4 regions of the Pseudomonas sp. 43A genome follow, and region 4 is predicted to be linked to each of the others. Evidence: predicted binding sites of a transcription regulator. Region 4 holds the regulator's gene; each other region holds the start of a gene.

Region 1 (5,937 bases), 1.1 Mb from region 4:
CGGCGAGGATCGGCGTGGCAACGACCAGGCCGCGTTGTTGGGTGGTCAGGTGCAAATCAGCGGCAATCTGCACCGCCAACGGGCCGAGCAGGTACCAGACCATGAAGCTCAGGTCGAAATAGAGGAAGGCCGCGAACAGGGTCGGGGTGTGGCCGGATTTCCAGAAGCTTGAATTCATCGCGCACCTCAGCTGAAAAGAGTCTCGAAAGGAGTCATGCAACAGCAGGTGGGGCGCCGCCACGGCCGCACCACCGGCCCCGGGCTGTGGGGCCAAAACGCAAAAACGCCGCTACCTGATGCGCCGGTTGGGCGAACGGGTGAGCGACGTCTTTGTCGTAGGTGGGGCAACCGCCGTTGGTTACCTGTGCGTTTTACATAGCGAGATTTGTGCCAACAGCCGGAAAATCAAAAGCCCCTCACCCTAGCCCTCTCCCAGAGGGAGAGGGGACTGACCGAGGTGTCTGACATCAAACATCGACCTGAAAGACCGTGTCGATTATGGATTCACAGCAGAAATCACAGCTCGGCGTACTTCGCGAGCATCCCCCGATCAGTCCCCTCTCCCTCCGGGAGAGGGCTAGGGTGAGGGGCTTTTCAAGCGGTCAGCGCCTTTCAGCCAAGCAACTCACTCATCGCAATAATCTGCTCCGCCACCTGAATCAGCTTCTGCTGCCGGCTCATCGCCTGCCGCCGCATCAAGGTGTAAGCCTCTTCCTCGTTGCAGTCCTTCATCTTCATCAACAACCCCTTGGCCAGTTCGATGCGCTTACGCTCAGCCAATTGCTGATCGCGAGCCTGAAGCTGCGCACGCAAAGCCTGATCACTCTCGAAACGCGCCATCGCCACATCGAGAATCGGCTGCAACCGCTGGGCGTGAATGCCTTCGACGATGTAGGCACTGACCCCGGACTTGATCGCCTGGCGCATCACCCCCGGATCATGCTCATCGGTAAACATCACGATTGGCCGTGGCTGGTCGCGGCTGACCAGCACCACTTGCTCCATGACATCGCGGCTCGGTGACTCGGTATCGATCAGAATCACGTCCGGGCGCACCGTTTCGACGCGCGCGGGCAGATCGATGGTCAGACCGGACTCGTCGATCACCTCGAAACCGGCCTCGGTCAACGCAGCCTTCAGGCGCCCGACTTTTTTCGCTGTGTCATTGATCAGCAGAATGCGCAACATATTCGCGGTCTCCTGTCAGCGGCGGGCGAGAAGGGGAGCGTCGTCGTTCAACGCATGCAGCTTGAAACTGCGCGCGTAGCCGGCCGGGTCGCTGCCGTCCCAGACTTTACCGTCGAGCAACTGGCTGCTGCGCATATCGGTACCCCACGCGGCGACGCCGACAGCGGTGGCGGCGTCGCGGTAGACGTCCAGCCGCTGGACCTGTCGGGCAACGGCGAGGTAATCCGGGTCTTCGCGCAGCAAACCCCAGCGGCGGAACTGGGTCATGAACCACATGCCATCGGACAAGTACGGCAAATTCACTTGGCCATTGCCGTGGAAGCGCAGCGCGTGTGGATCCTGCCAGCGATTGCCGAGGCCATCGGCATAATCACCGAGAAAACGCGGTTCGATGCACGAAAGCGGCGCGTCCAGATATTCCGGCGCGCTGAGCAACTGCGCGGTGCTGCGACGATTTTCCGGGCTCTCTTCGATAAAGCGGCTGGCCTCAAGGATCGCCATTACCAGCGCTCTTGCGGTGTTCGGATACTGCTCGACAAATTCACGGGTGCAACCAAGGACTTTTTCCGGGTGATCGGGCCAGATGGTCTGGCTGGTCGCCAGGGTAAAACCGAGATCCTGCTGCACCGCACTGGCCGCCCATGGTTCGCCGACGCAAAAGCCATCGATGCGCCCGGCTTGCAAGTGCGCGACCATTTGCGGCGGCGGGACGACGACGCTGTCGACATCCTGCAACGGATGAATGCCCTGACTCGCCAGCCAGTAATACAGCCACATCGCATGAGTGCCAGTGGGAAAAGTCTGGGCGAAGGTGAGTTTTGCGCGGCTTTGGTGCACATGCCGATCCAGCGCTTCAGGACTGCTCACGCCGAGGCTTTGCAGGCCGTGGGAGAGGTTGAGACTCTGGCCGTTCTGATTCAGGCCCATCAGCACGGCCATATCGGTCGGAGCGACGCCGCCGATGCCCAGATGCACGGCGTAGATCAGACCGTACAGACTGTGGGCGGCATCCAGTTCGCCGCTGACCAGTTTGTCGCGAAGGTTGGCCCAAGAGCTTTGGCGCTTGAGATTCAGGGTCAGCCCGTAAGGCTGGGCAAAGCCCTGTGTGGCAGCAACGACGACCGAGGCGCAGTCGCTCAGGGCCATGAAGCCGAGGTTGATCGCAGTCTTTTCCGGGGCATCGCTGCCATTGACCCAGGCCAGTGGCCCTACCGAAGGTTCATTCATACACCGCCACCTCGAAAAAAAAGCGCCGCCACGGACTTTGCGCAGGCAAAATCCGGGACGACGCCATTGTCCTTGCCCGCAAGCCGTCATTGGCCTGCGCGCTGATAGTCAAGGAGGGTGCAAGGCATATGCCACCGGCAGTGATTTGCGCGTGCGCCTCGCGCGGCAGGTCGATGCCCGGCTATAATCGCCGCCTCTTTTCGCCGCCCGAGTCATCGCCGCCCATGTACACCCTGGCCCGTCAGCTGTTGTTCAAACTTTCCCCGGAAACCTCCCACGATCTGTCGCTGGATCTGATCGGCGCGGGTGGGCGTTTGGGCTTAAACGGCTTGCTGTGCAAGGCGCCGGCAAAGAAGCCGGTGACGGTCATGGGCCTCGAATTCCCGAACCCGGTGGGTCTGGCGGCGGGTCTGGACAAGAACGGCGCGGCCATCGACGGCTTCGCGCAATTGGGTTTCGGTTTTGTTGAAATCGGCACCGTGACCCCGCGTCCGCAGCCGGGCAATCCGAAACCACGGATTTTCCGCCTGCCGGAAGCCGAGGCGATCATCAACCGCATGGGTTTCAACAACCTCGGTGTGGATAACCTGCTGGCGCGCGTGGCCGCTGCGAAATACAAGGGCGTGCTGGGCATCAACATCGGCAAGAATTTCGATACGCCGGTTGAGCGCGCGGTCGACGATTACCTGATCTGCCTCGACAAGGTTTACGCCCACGCCAGCTACGTGACGGTCAACGTCAGCTCGCCGAACACCCCGGGCCTGCGCAGCCTGCAATTTGGTGATTCGCTGAAGCAGTTGCTCGCGGATCTGGCTACCCGCCGCGCCGAACTGGCGTTGCGTCACGGCAAACATGTGCCGCTGGCGATCAAGATTGCACCGGACATGACCGACGAAGAAACCGCGCAGGTGGCTCAGGCGTTGATCGAAACGGGCATGGACGCGGTGATCGCGACCAATACCACCCTGAGCCGTGTTGGCGTCGAAGGCATGGAGCATGGCGACGAGGCGGGCGGTTTGTCCGGTGCACCAGTGCGGGAGAAGAGCACCAATACCGTGAAGGTGCTGGCGGGTGAGTTGGCTGGGCGGTTGCCGATCATTGCGGCGGGCGGGATTACTGAAGGCAAGCATGCGGCCGAGAAGATCACGGCAGGTGCGAGCCTGGTGCAGATCTACTCCGGCTTCATCTATAAGGGCCCGGCACTGATCCGAGAATCCGTAGACGCGATCGCCGCCCTGCGCTGATCCAATTGTGGGAGCGAGCCTGCTCGCGATAGCGGTGTATCAGTCACTGAAGATGTTGGCTGAACTGACGCTATCGCGAGCAGGCTCACTCCTACAGGTTTTGTATATGGCACAAATAATGTGACAGGCATAAAAAAGGGCTCCTCGAAGGAGCCCCTGGGCCGCAGCCCGCCGTCCGGGAAGGACGTGCATGGTAAGTCGTTACAAATTCAGATTGTCGTGTCGGAATTAATGCCCTGTGTCAGCCGACGGCGTGAAGTTCGTTGAGTCTGTGGATTCCCGCAGTGCCGGTCATACCGTCCCAGTTGTCGCCGCGTCCTTCTCGCCAGCCGTTAATCCAGGCTTGACGTACCGACGGTAGAGTAAATGGGCAAAGCTCACGGGATTTGCCACCAACGCCATATTGATATCCGCGCAAAAATGCTCTTTCCAACGGATCACGCTTAAGTCTTCTCATAGGGTGTTTCCCTCACTTGTTGACTGTTTTGTGTCGCGTTGACCTCAACTGAGGTCTGGCAGAAAAAACCTGCCATGGTGCGGCTCGCTGCCGGCGTGGCGAGCCAAGGTGTTGACGCCGTTGCGACGTCAACCTGTGTTCAGTTCTAACCAATGAGTCACACCGAGGGAATGATCGTTTTGTCATAAGGACGTAACGAAATTAGTGCTACAGCCATAAGTAACGACGGGTTTCATGCACGGTTTTTCAGCAAACCCCGGTATGATCGGCCCCGCGCTGCATGATGGGGTTAATTCTTTAGTGAGAATGACCCACGTTTGCGCTGGGGTATAAAGCGACGAAGGGTCGCTTTAAGACTTTTTGTTTCATCAACTTTTTTATCTGTCCCGGCATCTAAGCTCTTTTAACCCGAGCAGCGGGGATGGAACGGCACACCTTCGTGCCACGCGGGCGTTCTTTTAGAAAAGCGCCTGATTGAAAAACGGATCGGCAATGCGTTGCCGATTCACTAGCCAAAGGCTCTGGAAATACCATGTCCGACCGTTTCGAACTCTTCCTCACTTGCCCTAAAGGCCTTGAAGGCCTGCTCATCGAGGAAGCCGTCGGGCTTGGCCTTGAAGAAGCGCGCGAGCACACTTCCGCCGTGCGTGGCATGGCGACCATGGAAACCGCTTATCGCCTGTGCCTCTGGTCGCGTCTCGCCAACCGCGTGTTGCTGGTGCTCAAGCGTTTCCCGATGAAGGACGCTGAAGACCTCTACCACGGTGTGCTCGACATCGAGTGGCAGGATCACATGCTCAGCGACGGCACTCTGGCCGTTGAATTCAGCGGCCACGGCTCAGGCATCGACAACACTCACTTCGGCGCTTTGAAAGTCAAAGACGCCATCGTCGACAAACTGCGCACGCCGCAGGGCGACCGTCCGTCGATCGACAAGCTCAACCCGGATCTGCGCATTCACCTGCGTCTGGATCGCGGCGAAGCGATTCTCTCCCTCGACCTCTCCGGCCACAGCCTGCACCAGCGCGGTTATCGCTTGCAGCAGGGCGCTGCACCGCTGAAGGAAAACCTCGCAGCGGCAATCCTGATCCGTTCCGGCTGGCCACGCATTGCTGCCGAAGGCGGCGCGCTGGCTGACCCGATGTGCGGTGTCGGCACGTTCCTCGTCGAGGCGGGCATGATCGCCGCCGACATGGCGCCGAACCTGCGTCGTGAGCAGTGGGGCTTTACCGCATGGCTCGGTCACGTCCCGGCGCTGTGGAAAAAACTCCACGAAGAAGCCGTCGAGCGCGCCGCTGCCGGTCTGGCCAAGCCACCGCTGTGGATTCGCGGTTATGAAGCTGACCCACGACTGATTCAGCCGGGCCGCAACAACGTTGAGCGCGCAGGCCTGAGCGAGTGGATCAAAATCTACCAGGGCGAGGTCGCGACCTTCGAACCGCGTCCGGATCAGAACCAGAAAGGTCTGGTGATCTGCAATCCACCGTACGGCGAGCGTCTCGGTGACGAAGCCAGCCTGCTGTATCTCTACCAGAACCTCGGCGAGCGTCTGCGTCAGGCCTGTCTGAACTGGGAAGCGGCGGTATTCACCGGCGCACCGGATCTGGGCAAGCGCATGGGCATTCGCAGCCACAAACAGTATTCGTTCTGGAACGGCGCGTTGCCGTGCAAGCTGCTGTTGATCAAAGTGCTGCCGGATCAGTTCGTCACCGGCGAGCGGCGTACCCCGGAACAGCGTCAGGCCGAGCGCGAGCAAGCGGCTTACGACCAGACCCCGGACGAGCCGCAAGAGCGCAAGTTCAACAAGAACGGCAACCCGAT
Region 2 (5,937 bases), 740 kb from region 4:
CTTGCTCGCGAAAGCGCTGGGTCTGACACATCAATGCTGGATGTGCTGACGCCTTCGCGAGCAAGCTCGCTCCCACAGGTTCGGTATTCAACTCCCCATCTTGTCGGGCCTTATATATGCGCATCAAAGTCCACTGCCAGAACCGCATCGGCATCCTGCGTGACATCCTCAACCTGCTGGTTGCCTACGGGATCAACGTGGCGCGCGGTGAGGTCGGTGGCGAGCATGGCAATGCGATTTATCTGCATTGCCCGAACCTGATCAATATCCAGTTCCAGGCGCTGCGGCCGAAGTTCGAGGCGATCGCCGGGGTGTTTGGCGTCAAGCGGGTAGGGCTGATGCCCAGCGAGCGGCGGCACATGGAGTTGAACGCCTTGCTCGGCGCGCTGGAGTTTCCGGTGCTGTCGATCGACATGGGCGGCTCGATCGTCGCGGCCAACCGTGCGGCGGCGCAGTTGCTCGGTGTACGGGTCGACGAGGTGCCGGGGATTCCGCTGTCGCGTTACGCCGAAGATTTCGACTTGCCGGAACTGGTGCGCGCCAATAAATCGCGAATCAATGGCATGCGAGTCAAGGTCAAGGGCGACATCTTTCTGGCCGACATTGCGCCGCTGCAATCGGAGCATGACGACAGTGAAGCGATGGCCGGTGCGGTGCTGACCTTGCACCGCGCCGACCGTGTCGGCGAGCGCATCTACAACGTGCGCAAACAGGAACTGCGTGGTTTCGACAGCATTTTCCAGAGCTCTAAAGTCATGGCGGCGGTGGTGCGTGAAGCCAGGCGCATGGCACCGCTCGATGCGCCGTTATTGATTGAAGGCGAAACCGGCACCGGTAAGGAATTGCTCGCACGCGCTTGCCACCTCGCCAGTCCGCGCGGGCAGTCGCCGTTGATGGCGCTCAACTGTGCAGGCTTGCCGGAGTCGATGGCTGAGACCGAACTGTTCGGCTACGGTCCTGGCGCTTTTGAAGGGGCACGGGCTGAAGGCAAGCTCGGCCTGCTGGAGTTGACCGCGGGCGGCACATTGTTTCTCGACGGCGTCGGTGAAATGAGCCCGCGCTTGCAGGTGAAGTTGCTGCGCTTTCTACAGGACGGTTGCTTCCGCCGGGTTGGCAGTGATGAAGAGGTTTACCTGGATGTGCGGGTGATCTGCGCCACGCAGGTCGACTTGTCGGAACTGTGCGCGCGGGGCGAGTTTCGCCAGGATTTGTATCACCGCTTGAACGTGCTCTCCTTGCACATCCCGCCGCTGCGTGAATGCCTCGACGGCTTGACCCCGCTGGTCGAGCATTTCCTTGATCAGGCCAGTCGGCAGATCGGCTGTTCGCTGCCGAAACTGGCGCCGGCGGCGATGGATCGGCTCAGTCATTACCACTGGCCGGGCAACGTGCGGCAACTGGAGAACGTGCTGTTCCAGGCGGTTTCGCTGTGCGACGGCGGCACGGTGAAGGCCGAGCATATTCGTCTGCCGGATTACAGCGTGCGTCAGCCGCTTGGCGATTTCTCGCTGGAGGGTGGGCTGGACGAGATTGTCGGGCGCTTTGAGAAAGCGGTGCTGGAGCGGTTGTATTCCGAGCATCCGAGCAGTCGGCAGTTGGGTAAGCGGCTGGGGGTTTCGCACACCACCATTGCCAACAAACTGCGTGAGTATGAAGTCGGCAAAGATCCCGAAGCTTAAGATCAAAAGATCGCAGCCTTCGGCAGCTCCTACAGGAATACGCATTTCAAATGTAGGAGCTGCGGCACGCTGCGATCTTTTGATCTTTTGCCGCCAAGCGGCATAACACCGCCGGTTTTTCGACTTCGATACATTTCCAATTTCCCTTCGCTATCCCTCAAGCCCTTTGTTTGCCGGGTCTTCGTCCGCCAGAAAAAAGTTGGTCTGCAAATTGCTTATGGCTCAGCAGTACAGCGGTGGGCGGCAAACGTCCGGCATGCAGAGGAAAGAGTGTGGACAAGTACCTTTATGTGGCAATGACCGGTGCCAGCCAGAATGCGCTGGCGCAGAAGGCTCATGCCAACAACCTGGCGAACATCTCCACCAACGGTTTTCAGCGCGACCTGGAGCAGGCGCGTTCGATGCCGGTGTTCGGTGACAGCTTTCCGGCGCGTGCGTTTGCCATGAGCGAACGACCTGCCACCGACTTCACTCCTGGTTCACTGGTGCAGACCGGTCGTGACCTCGACGTCGCGGTGACCGGCAACGGTTTTATCGCCGTGCAGAACCCGAATGGCGGCGAAAGCTACGTGCGCACCGGCAGCCTCAACGTCGACGCCCTCGGCGTGCTGCGCGCCGGCAACGGCATGCCGGTGATCGGCAATGGCGGCCCGATCGCCGTGCCGCCCGAGCAGCAGATCGAAGTCGGTGAAGACGGCACCATCAGTATTCGTGCGATGGGCGAAGGCCCGCGTGTCATGGCTGAAGTCGACCGGATCAAACTGGTCAACCCGGATATCAAGAACATGAACAAGGGCCTCGATGGCTCGATCTACACCAAGGACGGCCAGCCGGCACCGGCCGATGCCAACGTCAAACTGGTGTCGGGTTTCCTTGAGTCGAGCAACGTCAACGCCGTCGAAGAGATGACCTCGGTGCTGGCCCTGGCCAAGCAGTTCGAGTTGCACGTCAAGATGATGAACACCGCCAAAGACGACGACCAGGCCATGGCTCGGGTCTTGCAGATCAGCTAATTATCAGAACGTCGCGCCGAAAAACAGGCGCACGAGGAGAATCGAATGCTTCCGGCTCTATGGGTTGCCAAAACCGGTCTGTCCGCCCAGGACACCAACCTGACCACCATTTCCAACAACCTGGCAAACGTGTCGACCACGGGTTTCAAACGTGATCGCGCCGAGTTCCAGGACTTGCTCTATCAGATCAAGCGCCAGCCGGGCGCTCAGTCGACCCAGGACAGCGAACTGCCGTCGGGTCTGCAACTGGGTACCGGTGTGCGCATCGTCGGCACCCAGAAAAACTTCACCGCCGGCAGCCTGCAAACCACCGAGCAGCCGCTGGACATGGCCATCGACGGTCGCGGTTTCTTCCAGATTCTGCAACCGGACGGCACCACGTCCTACACCCGTGACGGTACTTTCCACCTCGATTCCAATGGCCAGATCGTTAACGCCAGCGGTTTCGCTCTGGAACCGGCCATCGTCATCCCGAACGATGCCCAGACCTTCACCGTTGGTCGCGACGGCACCGTGTCCATCACCGTCGCTGGCAACGCTGCGTCGCAGGTGATCGGCAACCTGCAAACCGCCGACTTCATCAACCCGGCCGGTCTGCAGGCCGTGGGCAACAACCTGTTCCTGGAAACTGCCGCTTCCGGCGCGCCGCAAGTTGGCACCCCGGGTCTGGCCGGTTTCGGTACCACCCTGCAGAACACCCTGGAAACCTCCAACGTCAGCACCGTTGAAGAGATGGTCAACATGATCACCACTCAGCGCGCTTACGAGATGAACTCCAAGGTGATCTCCACCGCTGACCAGATGCTCTCGTTCGTAACGCAGAATCTGTAATCAAGTCTATGAGGCGGCCATGAGGTCGCCTGCAACACCGTGAGGTAGGGTCATGAATCGCTTTGTATCTGTTCTGGCATTGAGTGGGGTCGTCTCGCTCGCGGGCTGCGTCGCTCCGACGCCCAAGCCCAATGACCCTTACTACGCCCCGGTGTTGCCGCGCACGCCGTTGCCGGCTGCGGCCAACAACGGCTCGATCTATCAGGCTGGCTTCGAGCAGAACCTGTACAGCGACCGCAAGGCTTTCCGGGTCGGGGACATCATCACCATCACCCTGAACGAGCGCACGCAGGCGAGCAAGAACGCCAACTCGCAGATGGACAAGAACAGCGATAACAAGGTCGGTCTGACCTCGTTGTTCGGCTCCAGTCTGACCACCAACAACCCGATCGGCGGCAATGACCTGAGTCTGAACGCCGGCTATAGCGCCGACCGTTCGACCAAGGGCGACGCCAAGTCCGGGCAGAGCAACAGCCTGACCGGTTCGATCACCGTGACCGTCGCTGACGTGCTGCCCAACGGCATCATCGCCGTGCGTGGCGAGAAGTGGCTGACGCTGAACACTGGTGACGAACTGGTGCGCATTGCCGGCCTGGTGCGCGCCGATGACATCGCCACGGACAACACCGTGTCGTCGACCCGGGTCGCCGATGCACGCATCACCTACTCGGGTACCGGCGCGTTTGCCGATACGAGTCAGCCAGGCTGGTTCGACCGTTTCTTCCTCAGCCCGCTGTTCCCTTTCTAGGTGGCTACGTTGAATCTGAAAAGCTTCATGCTGGCGGCGACCCTGATGTCCGCCGCTTTTGGTGCCCACGCCGAGCGGCTGAAAGATATCGCCAGCATTTCCGGCGTGCGTTCCAACCAGTTGATCGGTTACGGCCTGGTGGTCGGGCTTAACGGCACCGGTGACCAGACGACGCAAACCCCGTTCACCCTGCAGACCTTCAACAACATGCTCTCGCAGTTCGGCATCAAGGTGCCGCCGGGATCGGGCAACGTGCAGTTGAAAAACGTCGCGGCGGTGTCGATCAGTGCCGACTTGCCGGCGTTCGCCAAGCCAGGTCAGCAGGTCGACATTACTGTGTCCTCGATCGGTAACTCCAAGAGCCTGCGCGGCGGCACCTTGCTGCTGACTCCGCTCAAGGGTATCGATGGCAACGTCTACGCGGTCGCTCAGGGCAACCTGGTGGTTGGCGGTTTCGATGCCGAAGGGCGTGACGGTTCGAAGATCACCGTCAACGTTCCGTCGGCCGGTCGCATCCCTGGCGGTGCTTCGGTGGAGCGTTCGGTGCCGAGCGGTTTCAACCAGGGCAACAGCCTGACGCTGAACCTCAATCGCTCCGACTTCACCACGGCCAAGCGTATCGTCGACAAGATCAACGACATGCTCGGCCCTGGCGTCGCGCAAGCCATCGATGGCGGTTCGATCCGTGTCACTGCGCCGCTCGATCCGAGCCAGCGCGTCGACTACTTGTCGATTCTGGAAAACCTCGAAGTCGATCCGGGTCAGGCGGTGGCGAAAGTCATCATCAACTCGCGTACCGGCACCATCGTCATCGGCCAGAACGTGAAAGTGTCGCCAGCCGCCGTGACCCACGGCAGCCTGACCGTGACCATCACCGAAGACCCGATCGTCAGCCAGCCGGGCCCTCTGTCCAATGGCCAGACCGCTGTCGTGCCGCGCTCGCGGGTGAATGCCGAGCAGGAAGCCAAACCGATGTTCAAGTTCGGCCCTGGCACCACCCTCGACGAGATCGTGCGGGCGGTGAACCAGGTCGGCGCGGCACCGGGTGACTTGATGGCGATTCTCGAAGCCTTGAAGCAGGCCGGCGCGTTGCAAGCCGACCTGATCGTGATCTGAGGCCGACCCCATGGATATGCGCAAGAGCGGTCTGGTCAGCAGCAGCGATTCGGGTTCCTACTCGGACCTCAATCGTCTGAATCAACTCAAGGTCGGCGACAAGAACAGCGATGGCAACCTGCGCAAAGTCGCGCAGGAATTCGAATCGCTGTTCCTCGGTGAAATGCTCAAGTCGATGCGCTCGGCGACCAACGCCCTGGGTGAAGACAACCCGCTCAACACGCCGGCGGCCAAGCAGTATCAGGAAATGTACGACCAGCAGCTGGCCGTTTCCATGTCCCGCGAGGGCGGTGGTATCGGTCTGGCTGACGTACTGATGCGGCAGATGTCGAAGAACAAACCGCTGGCGCCGGGCGAGGCCGCTGCCGCGTCCGCCGCCAAGCAGGAAGAAGCCAAGGCAAAAGCCGCGGCCGTGGTCACACCGGTTGCCGCTGGCACCGTTGCCACCAATGGCCCATTGTCGCGCCTCAATGGCGAGCGTCCGTTGTGGGCGTCACGTTCGGTGAATGCGCCGAACACGCAACTCGCCCATCGCAACGACATGGAAATG
Region 3 (5,937 bases), 2.8 Mb from region 4:
CACCACGTTCTGGCTGGCCGAACCATTGATGATGTACACGTCGTTACCGGCGCCGCCGTAGAAAGTCGTGGTACCCAACGACGCGGTGAACACGTCGTTGTAGTTCGAGCCCACGATGTTTTCAAAATCGGAGAACGTGTCGCCTTGGGCGTCGCCACCCAGACCGGTGCCCGCTCGCGCACTGGTCATGGTGATGTTCACGGCCTGTTCCGACTGCGAGTAGCTCAGCATGTCGATGCCGTTGTAACCGTCGAGGTTGTCGGCGGCTGCGCTGGCGTAAAAGGTGTCACCGTAGTTCGAACCCCGGTAGCTTTCGATCCCGACAAAGGTATCGCCCGCTGCAAAACCGGTGTGTACACCAGTCTTCAGGTTCAGGGTAACTGCAACGCTGTTGGGCACATCCTCATAGCTGGCGATATCGAAGCCGGCACCACCAATCAGTTGGTCGGCGCCATCGCCGCCGATCAATAGATCATTACCGTCCCCGCCATTCAAGACATCATTGCCAGCCAAACCGCTTATCTGATCATCGCCCGCAGTGCCGAGCAGATTATCTGCACCAGTGGTCCCGTTAATTATCGCCATTACATCATCCTTGTGTTTTTGTGTTGGAAACTACGTTGAAACTAGGTAGAAGCTTCCTGATTTCCATATGGCCATACAGTGTCCTGGCTCAATGAAGCAGGTTGTGCAAAGTTTTGACGCGAAGGTCCTCTACTGGACGGGGTTGCAACTTCCGAACCATAAATTCCGACAAACGGTTCAATGGTGAATGTAAATTTAGCAACGCGCATAAAAAAACCGACGCTCTGGCGTCGGTTTTCAGTGCAGCTCTCAGATCACATCAAGTCATCTGAATGATGGTCTGCATGATGGTGCTCTGAGTGGAGATGGTCTTGGCGTTCGCCTGATAGTTGCTCTGGCCTTTGATCAGGTCCACCAGCTCGTTGGTCAGGTTGACGTTCGACTCTTCCAGCGAGTTGGAAGCAATCGAACCCAAAGTACCGGTTTCCGGAGCGTCGTAGCCCGGGATACCCGAAGCGAACGTCTCTTTCCAGCTGGTGCCACCGATAGCCTGCAGGCCTTGTTCGTTGGTGAAGCTGGCCAGCGCAACCTGGCCGATGGCCTTGCTCTGGTTGTTGCTGAAGTTGGCGAACAACGTACCGGTGCCGTCGATGGTCAGGTTGGTGATCTGGCCAGTGGCGTAACCGTCCTGAGTCGGGATCGAACGCGCGGTGTCAGCGTTGTACTGAGTGGTCTTGGACATGGAGATGGTCACGCCAGCCGTGTTGGCTGCTGCGCCGTTAGGTACAAAGTTACCGTTGACCACGTTGCCCGGCTTCCAATTGGCCAGCTTCAAGTCGCTGCTGATGATCGGATTGGCCGGATCCGCCGGGTTAGGTGTGCTGACCTGAGTCAGATTGCCCGAACTGTCAAACGTCAGTGTCGAAGCAGTTGGAGGCGTCGTGAGTGGATTGCTACCGGTTGCATCCGGATTACGCCCGTCCACCAGGGTGTAAACCTTCCAAGTGTTTTGGCCGGTTTTCACCATGTACTGATCCATGACGTGCGAGTTGCCCTGCGAGTCGTAGATCGGAGTGCTGAAGCTCTTCGTGTACGTCTCAAGCTTGCTTGGGTCGAACTTGACGGCGTTGGTGCCGGTATCAACGATCACCGGCGCAGTCGAGTTCAAGTTGATGCTCGACGTCACCAGGGAAGTCGATTTCGGCGCCAGGTTCGAGGTATCAATCTTCAGGTCGGTCAACACGCCGTTGATGATCTTGCCATTGGCGTCAACACCGTAACCCTGCAGGCGCGAGGTGTAGTCGGTGTTGGTGATGTAACCGGCGTTGTCGACCTTGAACGTACCGGCACGGGTGTAGGACACCGAGCCATTGTTGCTCATGGTGAAGAAGCCCGAACCGTTGATGCCCATGTCCAGCACGTTACCGGTGTTGTTGATGTCACCCTGGGTGAACTGCTGGGACACGTTGGCCAGGCGCACGCCGTTGCCGATCACTTTGCTGCCGCTACCCAGGCGAGTGGCCGAGTAGACGTCTTCGAATTCTGCACGGGACGATTTGAAACCGGCGGTCGCGACGTTGGCGATGTTGTTGCCGGTCACGTCCAGTTGTTTGTTGGCTGCATAGAGACCGCTAAGGCCGATATTGAAAGACATATTCCACTCCTTTGTGCCGGTTAGTCGGCTCTATATACCAATGGTTTGTACTTTGGACAGGGCAACGGTGCCCTTGCCGGACAGGTTGAGCATCAGCTCGCCGCCGGTCTGGCTGATCGTCACGCTGGTGACGGTGGCCGGCAGGTAGGTCGCCATATCGGTCGATGTGCCATTGATCGATGCGTTGGCCTTGACGGTATAAGTACCGGTCTTGACCACATTGCCGTCCTTGTCCTTGCCGTCCCAGGTGAAGCTCGCGGCGCCTGCGGCACGACTGCCCAGATCGATGGTGCGAACCACCGTGCCGCTGCTGTCGGTGATGCTGACGGTGCCGCCGGCAATCGACGACGGAACGGTGACCGAACCGGTCATGCCTTTGCTCGGATCGTCGAGCTGAACCGAGTTGGTCTGCACGATGACGTTGCGGCCCACCAGCGACGATGCCTGCAAGGCTTGCGACGAGTTGTAGTTGCCAGCAAGGCCACTCACGGTGGAGTTCAGCGTAGTGATGCCTTCCAGGCTACTGAACTGCGCCAATTGGGCAACGAATGCGCTGTTGTCCTGCGGATCGAGCGGGTTCTGGTTTTTCAGCTGAGTAACCAGCAATTGCAGGAACGCGTCCTTGCCCAGGGCCTGGCCGCCGGTGGCGCTGTTGGTCGCCGAGGCGATGCCGCCGGTCGTCGAACTGCTGGCCTTCTTCGACGAGTTGGCCAGGATGTCGTTCATGCTCAAGCTGCTGGTGGTATCGGAAACACTCATGGCAGTCGCCCCTTATTACTGACCGAGGGTCAGTACCTTCTGCATCATGGTTTTGGCGGTGTTCATCATTTCGGCGTTGGTCTGGAACGAACGGCTCGCGGAAATCATGTCAGCCATTTCTTCCACCACGTTGACGTTCGGGTAGTAGACGTAGCCTTTGGCGTCAGCCGCCGGATGATTCGGCTCGTAGCGCGCTTCGAGGTTGCTTTGATCTTCGACCACACCGAGCACCTGCACGCCTTGACCGGCGGCGTCTTGGCTCTGGAACAGCGAGTTGCTGCCGCTGTTCTGGCCGCCCTGGAACATGGTGGCGAATACCGGGTGACGGGCGCGGTAGGTCTGGTCGATGCTCGACGAGACGGTCTCGGCGTTGGCGATGTTCGACGCAACGGTGTTCAGACGCGTGGTTTGTGCGCTCATGCCGCTGCCGGCAATGTTGAAAACGCTGGACAGGGACATGAATTACTCTCCGCGCAGGGCTGACACCAGCCCTTTGAATTTGCTGTTGAGCAGGGTGAAGCTGGCCTGGAAGCCGACGGCGTTTTCCGCGTAGTTCGACTGTTCCAGTTGGGCGTCCACGGTGTTCTGGTCGATCGAAGGTTGCATCGGCGTGCGATACATCAGCGATTCGTCGCCGTTGCCCAGGCCTTCAGCTTCGATGTGACGGCTGTTGGTCATGTTCAGGGCGATGGTGCCGTTGGCGTTTTTCTGGGTCTGTGCTTCAAGCACTTTGGAGAAGTCCAGATCCCGCGCCTTGTAGTTCGGGGTATCGGCGTTGGCGATGTTGTTGGCCAGCACTTCGGCACGCTGGGCGCGGAAGCCCAATGCCTTTTCGTGAATGCCGAGCGCTTTATCGAAGCTGATGCTCATGTCGGGAACCTTCAGGTGACCGGTTTTTCGTAACTGAGCTTTAGCAAGCGCCGTGCCAAGCCACAAAACCCCCATAAACCGGGGCTTTGCCGGAAGTCGGCAAAGCGGCAATGCCAGAAAAGCGGCAACCGGTTTCCGCCGGATGCCGCTTTTCTGCCGCTTGCCGTCCCATCACTATCACCGCCGGACAACTGTGGGAGCGAGCTTGCTCGCGAAGGCGGTGTGTCAGCCGATGCAAATGCAGAATGTGACGGCCTCTTCGCGAGCAAGCTCGCTCCCACAGGGATTTTTGGTGTTAAGGAGAATTTCTTCGGGCATAAAAAAACGGCAGGCCTTTGCGGGCCTGCCGTTTTTTGTGTTGCCGATGCAATCACTTCGCCTGGTAAATGATCCCCGGACTGCACTGCACCATCTGGTAATGGTCCGGCAACCCGTTCAGCGCTTCGGAAGCGCCAAGGAACAGATAACCGCCCGGCTTCAACGTGCTGTGAATGCGCAACAGGATGTCTTTCTTCACTTCGGCAGAGAAGTAGATCAACACGTTGCGGCAGAACACGATGTCAAACTTGCCCAGCGCGGCATAGCTGTCGAGCAGGTTGAACGAGCGGAACTCCACGCGATTCTTGATCGGCGCCTTGATCACCCAGCGCCCCGGCCCTTTCGGGTCGAAGTAACGCTGCAAACGTTCCGGCGACAAACCACGACCGATCGCCAGGCTGTCGTACTCGCCGGTCTTGCAGTTGGTCAGCATCAGGCCAGACAGATCAGTGGCAACGATCTGCACGCCCATCTTCAACTGACCGAGGTTGGTGCGCTCGAACTCGTCGATCGACATCGACAGCGAGTACGGTTCCTGGCCCGACGAGCACGCCGCCGACCAGATCCGCAGACGCTGGTTGGGGCTGGCCTTGATCGCTTCAGGCAGCACCTTGTTCTTCAAGACTTCAAACGGATAGGTATCACGAAACCACAAGGTTTCGTTGGTCGTCATGGCATCGACCACCTGCTCGCGCAAACCGCTGCGCGGCTGGGTCTGGATGCGCTGAACCAGCTCACCCAGGGATTTGATGCCTTGCTGCTCCATCAGTTTGTTGAGACGGCTCGAGACCAGGTACTGCTTGTTTTCACCGAGCAAAATGCCACAGGCTTTTTCCAGGAAGACCCGGAACTGTTCGAAATCCAAATTACCCGTAGACAATGATGCCGCCTCTTAAATCGTGTTGACTGCCAGGGACAAAACGCCCCTAGCTGATATCTGCTGCTTTGATCCGGTCGACTACCCGGGATGCCAGGTCATCAGGGCGGAATTTGGCTAAAAAGTCATCGGCACCGACTTTCTTGACCATCGCCTGATTGAATACCCCGGACAACGAAGTATGCAGGATGATGTGAAGCTTTTGCATGCGCGCGTCGCCGCGGATTTCCGCCGTCAGGGTGTACCCGTCCATCTCCGGCATCTCGATGTCGGAAATCATCATCAGGAACTCTTCTTCCGGCTTCTTGCCTTCATCGACCAGCTTGCGCAGGTAATCCAGCGCCTGCTTGCCGTCGTTCAGCGCCACCACTTCGACACCGATCGTCTGTAGACAACGCGTGACCTGCTTGCGCGCCACCGACGAGTCATCGACCGTCAAGACACGCAACGACAGTGCCTTGGTCTGGGTCTCGACATCGACCACGCCCACCGAAATCGCTTCCGGTGTCGGCGCAACTTCCGCCAGCACTTTCTCGACGTCGATGATTTCGACTAACTGATTGTCCACTCGAGTCACAGCGGTCAGGTAGTGATCGCGACCCGTGCCCTTGGGCGGTGGATGAATCTCTTCCCAGTTCATGTTGACGATGCGCTCCACCGAGCGGACCAGGAAACCCTGGGTCTTGGTGTTGTACTCCGTGATGATCACGAACGGGTTGTTCTTGTCTTTCAACGCTCCGGAACCGGTGGCCATTGCCAGATCAAGGATCGGAATGGTTGCCCCCCGGATATTTGCCACCCCGCACACGACAGGACTGGACTTGGGCATCAACGTCAGCGACGGGCATTGCAACACTTCCCGTACCTTGAACACGTTGATTCCATAGAGCTGCTGACCGTCAAGACGGAACAACAACAGCTCCAGGCGATTCTG
Region 4 (5,937 bases):
GGTCATGGGGGATGCGCTGGCCGTGGCGCTGCTGGAAGCCCGCGGCTTTACCGCAGAAGATTTTGCCTTTTCCCATCCGGGTGGCGCCCTTGGCCGTCGCCTGCTGTTGAAAGTGGAAAACGTCATGCACGCCGGACAGGAGTTGCCGCAAGTACAACGCGGTACGCTGCTCAAGGACGCGCTGATGGAAATGACCCGCAAAGGTCTGGGCATGACCGTCATCCTCGAAGCCGATGGCAAACTGGCCGGGATCTTCACCGACGGCGATTTGCGCCGGACCCTGGATCGCAGCATTGATATCCGTAGCGCCACTATCGACCAGGTGATGACGGCCCACGGCAAGACTGCCCGGCCCGAAATGCTTGCCGCCGAAGCCCTGAAAATCATGGAAGACCACCGAATCAACGCACTGGTCGTTGTGGATGAAGATGATCGCCCGGTCGGCGCCTTCAACCTCTCCGATCTGCTGCGCGCAGGAGTGATGTAATGAGCAACGATCTGCTGCAACGCGGCAAAGCGATCAAACTGGCGGTGTTCGACGTCGACGGCGTTCTCACCGACGGTCGCCTGTACTTCCTTGAAGACGGCAGCGAATTCAAGACCTTCAACACCCTCGATGGTCAGGGCATCAAGATGCTGATGAACGCTGGCGTACAGACCGCCATCATCAGTGGCCGCAAGACGCCAGTGGTCGAACGCCGGGCGAAAAACCTCGGCATCCCGCACCTGTTTCAGGGACGCGAAGACAAATTGGTCGTTCTCGACGGCCTGCTTGAGCAACTGGGCCTAAGCTATGAACAGGTCGCCTATCTCGGTGACGACCTGCCCGACCTGCCAGTGATCCGCCGGGTCGGTCTGGGCATGGCCGTGGCCAACGCTGCCGATTTCGTCCGCGAACACGCCCATGGCGTTACCCAGGCTCGCGGGGGCGAAGGTGCCGCCCGCGAATTCTGTGAATTGATCCTGCGCGCCCAGGGCCGCCTCGATGCGGCCAACGCCGCGTACCTGTGAGCCAAACCATGTTCAGCAAAAAATTTCGTAACTTCCTGCTGTTCGGCTGCATCGCTGCGATTTTCGCAGCGGTCGGCTATTGGAATATCAGCCCGGAACGCTTTCTCGACAAACCACCGGCCACCTCGGTGGAAACACCTATCGACTGGTATGCAACCAACACGCATACCCTGCAATACCTGCCGGATGGCAAGGTGCAGTATGAAATGACCTCCGAAAAAGCCGAGCACGTGAAGGCAACCGACGTCACGCTCGTGACCAAACCCGACCTGAACATGTATCGCGGAACGGAATTTCCGTGGCACGTGACCAGTGAGCGCGGTGAAGTGAACTCAGGCGGTACCGAAGTCGAACTGATCGACTCGGTACGCGTTGCGCGCACCGATGAAAAGAAGCGTGACATCCTGATCACTTCCACTCGCATGACCGTGTTCCCGCAGCAGGAATATGCGCAGACCGAGCAACCCGTTAGAATCGACGGCGCTGGCGGTGTATCGACTGGCGTTGGAATGAAAGCGTACCTGAAGGAAAGCAGGATACACCTGCTATCGAACGTAAGAGGACAGTATGAGGCTCGTTAAAACCCTCCCTATTTTGCTCAGTCTGGGCGCAGCACTGGGAAGCGTGAGCGCCTGGGCTCTGCCGAACGATCAGCAGCAACCTATCCGCATTCAGGCCGACGACGCCCAACTGGATGACAAGAACGGCATCGCTACCTATAAGGGTGATGTGATCATCACCCAGGGCTCGATGATCGTTAAAGGCAACACCGTCACCATGACTCGCGCACCGAATGGCGATATCGACGTAGTGACCTCCGTGGGCAACCTGGCTTACTTCGAGCAGTTGCAAACCCAGGGCGATACCAAACCGGTTCAAGGCTACGGCGTGACGATTCAATACCATGCCCAGCAAAACCGCGTCGTACTGATCGACAAGGCCAAGGTCGTCGACAAAGACGGCAACGTCACTCAGGGCGAGAAAATCGTCTATGACACCGTGAAGAAACTGGCCAGCGCCGGCCGCGCTACCGGCAGCAAGGTCACCGAGACGCGTCCGCGCATCGACATGGTGATCCAGCCGAAGAAGAAAACCGACGAGAAAACCCAGTAATGGCAACTCTGAAAGCTCAGCACCTGGCCAAGGCCTATAAAAGCCGCCAGGTCGTGCGTGATGTCAGCCTGTCGATCGACAGCGGCCAGATCGTCGGTCTGCTCGGCCCGAACGGTGCCGGCAAGACCACGTGCTTCTACATGATCGTTGGCCTGGTGCAGGCCGATCAGGGCCGCGTACTGATCGATGATCTGGACGTCAGCCATCAGCCAATGCACGGCCGTGCAAAGGCCGGCATCGGCTATCTGCCGCAAGAAGCGTCGATCTTCCGCAAACTGTCGGTGGCCGACAACATCATGGCCATCCTCGAGACCCGTCAGGAACTCGACAAGGCCGGTCGCCGCAAGGAGCTGGAAAGCCTGCTGCAGGAATTCCACATCAGCCACATCCGCGACAACCTCGGCATGAGCCTTTCCGGTGGTGAACGCCGCCGGGTGGAAATCGCTCGCGCGCTGGCAACGGCACCGAAATTCATCCTGCTCGACGAACCGTTCGCCGGTGTCGACCCGATTTCGGTCGGCGACATCAAGCAGATCATCCACCACCTCAAGGCCAAGGGCATCGGTGTATTGATCACCGACCACAACGTCCGTGAGACGCTGGACATCTGCGAAACCGCGTACATCGTCAACGATGGCCAGCTCATTGCTGAAGGCGATGCAGAAACCATCCTGGCCAACGATCTGGTCAAGGAAGTGTATCTGGGTCACGAGTTCCGCCTGTAAGCGTAACAGTGCCCGGTGCGCCGCCCGGGCGCTGTTTCGATTCAAGCAGGATTTAATACGCTTTAATTGTTACAGCGCTCTAGGCAAACACTTCAGTTTCAGGCATATAATTTGCTTAAGTTTGGCGCCCCGGCGCCCTGTAGTGGATGGCGCATAGCGCCGGCGAATAAGGTGTTAAGCCCCTGCCATGAAACCATCGCTAGTCTTGAGAATGGGCCAGCAGCTGACGATGACACCGCAGCTGCAACAGGCCATCCGCCTGCTCCAATTGTCGACCCTGGATCTGCAACAGGAAATCCAGGAGGCTCTGGAATCCAATCCGATGCTCGAACGCCAGGAAGAAGGCGACGACTTCGACAATTCCGATCCGATGGCCGACAACGCCGAACAGAAACCCACCGAAATCCAGGAACCCTCCTATCAGGAAACCGCCCCGACGGTGGACAACCTCGAGGACGGCGAATGGAACGAACGCATCCCCAACGAGCTTCCGGTCGACACGGCCTGGGAAGACGTTTACCAGACCAGCGCCAGCAGCCTGCCCAGCAGCGATGATGACGAGTGGGACTTCACCACCCGCACCTCCGCTGGCGAGAGCCTGCAAAGCCACCTGCTGTGGCAACTGAACCTCGCGCCGATGTCCGACACTGATCGCCTGATCGCCGTGACCCTGATCGACTGCATCAACAATCAGGGCTACCTGGACGAAACCCTCGAAGAAATCCTCGAAGCGTTCGATCCGGAACTGGACATCGAACTGGACGAAATCGAAGCCGTTCTGCACCGCATCCAGCAGTTTGAACCGGCCGGCATCGGCGCCCGCAACCTTGGCGAGTGCCTGCTGCTGCAATTGCGCCAGCTGCCAGCCAAGACGCCTTGGCTGGCTGAAGCCAAGCGTCTGGTCAGCGATTACATCGACCTGCTGGGCGGCCGCGACTACAGCCAGTTGATGCGGCGCATGAAGCTCAAGGAAGACGAGTTGCGCCAGGTCATCGAGCTGGTGCAAAGCCTCAATCCGCGTCCGGGCTCACAGATCGAGTCCACTGAAGCCGAATACGTCGTCCCTGACGTCATCGTACGCAAGGACAACGAGCGCTGGCTGGTCGAGCTGAACCAGGAATCGGTGCCGCGCCTGCGCGTCAACGCCCAGTACGCCGGTTTTGTCCGTCGCGCCGACACCAGCGCCGACAACACTTTCATGCGCAATCAGTTGCAGGAAGCTCGCTGGTTCATCAAGAGCCTGCAGAGCCGCAACGAAACCCTGATGAAAGTAGCCACCCAGATCGTCGAGCATCAGCGCGGTTTTCTGGAGTACGGCGACGAAGCCATGAAACCGCTGGTGCTGCATGACATCGCCGAAGCCGTGGGCATGCACGAATCGACGATTTCCCGGGTGACCACGCAGAAATTCATGCATACCCCGCGCGGTATTTATGAACTGAAATACTTTTTCTCCAGCCACGTCAGCACCTCTGAAGGCGGCGAATGCTCGTCCACGGCGATTCGCGCGATCATCAAAAAACTGGTTGCCGCGGAAAATCAGAAAAAGCCGTTGAGTGACAGCAAGATCGCTGGTTTACTGGAAGCACAAGGCATTCAGGTGGCTCGCCGCACCGTCGCCAAGTACCGCGAATCCCTCGGGATCGCGCCTTCGAGCGAACGCAAGCGGTTGATGTAAGCCACGTTACAGCGTTCCAGTGGCAGGCTATCCAGCCTGCCGCTTTATGCACTGGCAACGAAGGAGAAGCTGTATGCAAGTCAACATCAGTGGACACCAACTGGAAGTGACCCAACCTCTGCGTTCCTATATCGAGGAAAAACTCCAACGACTGGAGCGACATTTCGACAAGATCACCAACGTGCAAGTCACGATGTGCGTCGAAAAGCTGAAGCAGAAAATCGAAGCCACCTTGCATATTCCCGGCAGCGAAGTGGTCGCCAACGCAGAAGATACTGATATGTACGCTGCGATCGACTCACTCACCGACAAGCTGGATCGCCAACTCAAAAAGCATAAGGAAAAGACCCAGAGCCTCCTCCAGGGCGCGACCGGTCGTTAACACCCCTAACCCATGATCCGACTTGAAAACATCCTGACCCCCGGCCGTTCCCTGGTGAACGTGCCGGGCGGCAGTAAAAAGAAAGCCCTCGAACAAATTGCCAACCTTATCCATAAAGAAGTGCCGGATCTGGCCATGCAGGATGTCTTCGAGGCATTGATTGCCCGTGAAAAACTCGGCTCCACCGGTTTTGGTAACGGCATCGCCATTCCCCATTGCCGCCTCAAGGGTTGCGAAGCACCCATCAGTGCACTGATGCACCTTGATGCACCGATCGATTTCGACGCCATCGACGGCGCCCCGGTTGACCTGCTTTTCGTATTGCTTGTCCCGGAAGCCGCAACCGATGCGCACCTGGAGTTGCTGCGTCAGATCGCCAGCATGCTCGATCGCAAGGATGTACGCGAAAAACTGCGCAGCGCTCAGAGCAACGAAGCCTTGTATCAGGTTGTCCTGGACGAGCAGAACGGGCAGTAATCATGCGCTTGATCATCGTCAGTGGCCGTTCCGGCTCGGGTAAAAGTACCGCATTGGATGTCCTTGAGGACAACGGCTACTACTGCATCGACAACCTGCCGGCAGGCTTGCTGCCGGAACTGGCCGAACGTGCGCTGATTCACACTGAACTGGCGCAGCCGCTGGTGGCCGTATCGATCGATGCGCGCAACCTGCCGAGCCACCTGACGCGCTTTCCCGAACTGCTTGAAGATGTGCGCAGCAAGCACATCCAGTGCGACGTCCTGTATCTGGATGCCGACGAAGAAACCTTGCTCAAGCGTTTTTCCGAAACCCGCCGTCGCCATCCGCTGAGCAATGCCAACCGCTCCCTGGCCGAGGCGATCCAGGATGAAACCGCCCTGCTCGGCCCGATTGCCGACCTCGCGGACCTGAAGATCAACACCACCAATCTGAACCTGTATCAGCTGCGCGACTCCATCAAGCTCCGTCTGCTGAACCAGCCGGAGCCGGGCACGGCGTTTCTGGTCGAATCATTCGGCTTCAAGCGCGGCATGCCGGTGGATGCGGAT

The links. Region 4 encodes sigma-54, which starts transcription at its own class of promoters, with help from an activator protein. Its sites were predicted from a motif close to ANTGGCATNNANNTTGCTNT; they were not measured.
Region 1: a site for sigma-54 is predicted at 2,532-2,551, ahead of HUW52_RS21915 (CmpA/NrtA family ABC transporter substrate-binding protein). Genes of this name have one in related genera too.
Region 2: a site for sigma-54 is predicted at 1,878-1,897, ahead of HUW52_RS23425 (flagellar basal body rod protein FlgF). Genes of this name have one in related genera too.
Region 3: a site for sigma-54 is predicted at 3,849-3,868, ahead of flgB (flagellar basal body rod protein FlgB). Genes of this name have one in related genera too.

Annotation. Positions count from the first base shown of each region.
Region 1 covers NZ_CP054880.1:5,023,332-5,029,268, reverse strand. The annotation lists gene HUW52_RS21925 (NarK/NasA family nitrate transporter) at 1-178, opposite strand, end outside; gene HUW52_RS21920 (ANTAR domain-containing response regulator) at 613-1,188, opposite strand; gene HUW52_RS21915 (CmpA/NrtA family ABC transporter substrate-binding protein) at 1,204-2,415, opposite strand; gene HUW52_RS21910 (quinone-dependent dihydroorotate dehydrogenase) at 2,640-3,659, shown strand; gene rmf (ribosome modulation factor) at 3,901-4,116, opposite strand; gene rlmKL (bifunctional 23S rRNA (guanine(2069)-N(7))-methyltransferase RlmK/23S rRNA (guanine(2445)-N(2))-methyltransferase RlmL) at 4,649-5,937, shown strand, end outside.
Region 2 covers NZ_CP054880.1:5,356,584-5,362,520, reverse strand. The annotation lists gene HUW52_RS23430 (sigma-54-dependent transcriptional regulator) at 117-1,679, shown strand; gene HUW52_RS23425 (flagellar basal body rod protein FlgF) at 1,952-2,692, shown strand; gene flgG (flagellar basal-body rod protein FlgG) at 2,738-3,523, shown strand; gene flgH (flagellar basal body L-ring protein FlgH) at 3,576-4,271, shown strand; gene HUW52_RS23410 (flagellar basal body P-ring protein FlgI) at 4,299-5,387, shown strand; gene flgJ (flagellar assembly peptidoglycan hydrolase FlgJ) at 5,398-5,937, shown strand, end outside.
Region 3 covers NZ_CP054880.1:2,066,287-2,072,223, reverse strand. The annotation lists gene HUW52_RS09210 (S-layer family protein) at 1-585, opposite strand, end outside; gene flgE (flagellar hook protein FlgE) at 845-2,179, opposite strand; gene flgD (flagellar hook assembly protein FlgD) at 2,210-2,938, opposite strand; gene flgC (flagellar basal body rod protein FlgC) at 2,954-3,397, opposite strand; gene flgB (flagellar basal body rod protein FlgB) at 3,401-3,808, opposite strand; gene cheR (protein-glutamate O-methyltransferase CheR) at 4,179-5,006, opposite strand; gene HUW52_RS09175 (chemotaxis protein CheV) at 5,053-5,937, opposite strand, start outside.
Region 4 covers NZ_CP054880.1:6,093,519-6,099,455, forward strand. The annotation lists gene HUW52_RS26895 (KpsF/GutQ family sugar-phosphate isomerase) at 1-487, shown strand, start outside; gene HUW52_RS26900 (HAD family hydrolase) at 487-1,011, shown strand; gene lptC (LPS export ABC transporter periplasmic protein LptC) at 1,020-1,592, shown strand; gene lptA (lipopolysaccharide transport periplasmic protein LptA) at 1,579-2,124, shown strand; gene lptB (LPS export ABC transporter ATP-binding protein) at 2,124-2,849, shown strand; gene HUW52_RS26920 (RNA polymerase factor sigma-54) at 3,037-4,527, shown strand; gene hpf (ribosome hibernation-promoting factor, HPF/YfiA family) at 4,601-4,909, shown strand; gene ptsN (PTS IIA-like nitrogen regulatory protein PtsN) at 4,922-5,386, shown strand; gene rapZ (RNase adapter RapZ) at 5,389-5,937, shown strand, end outside.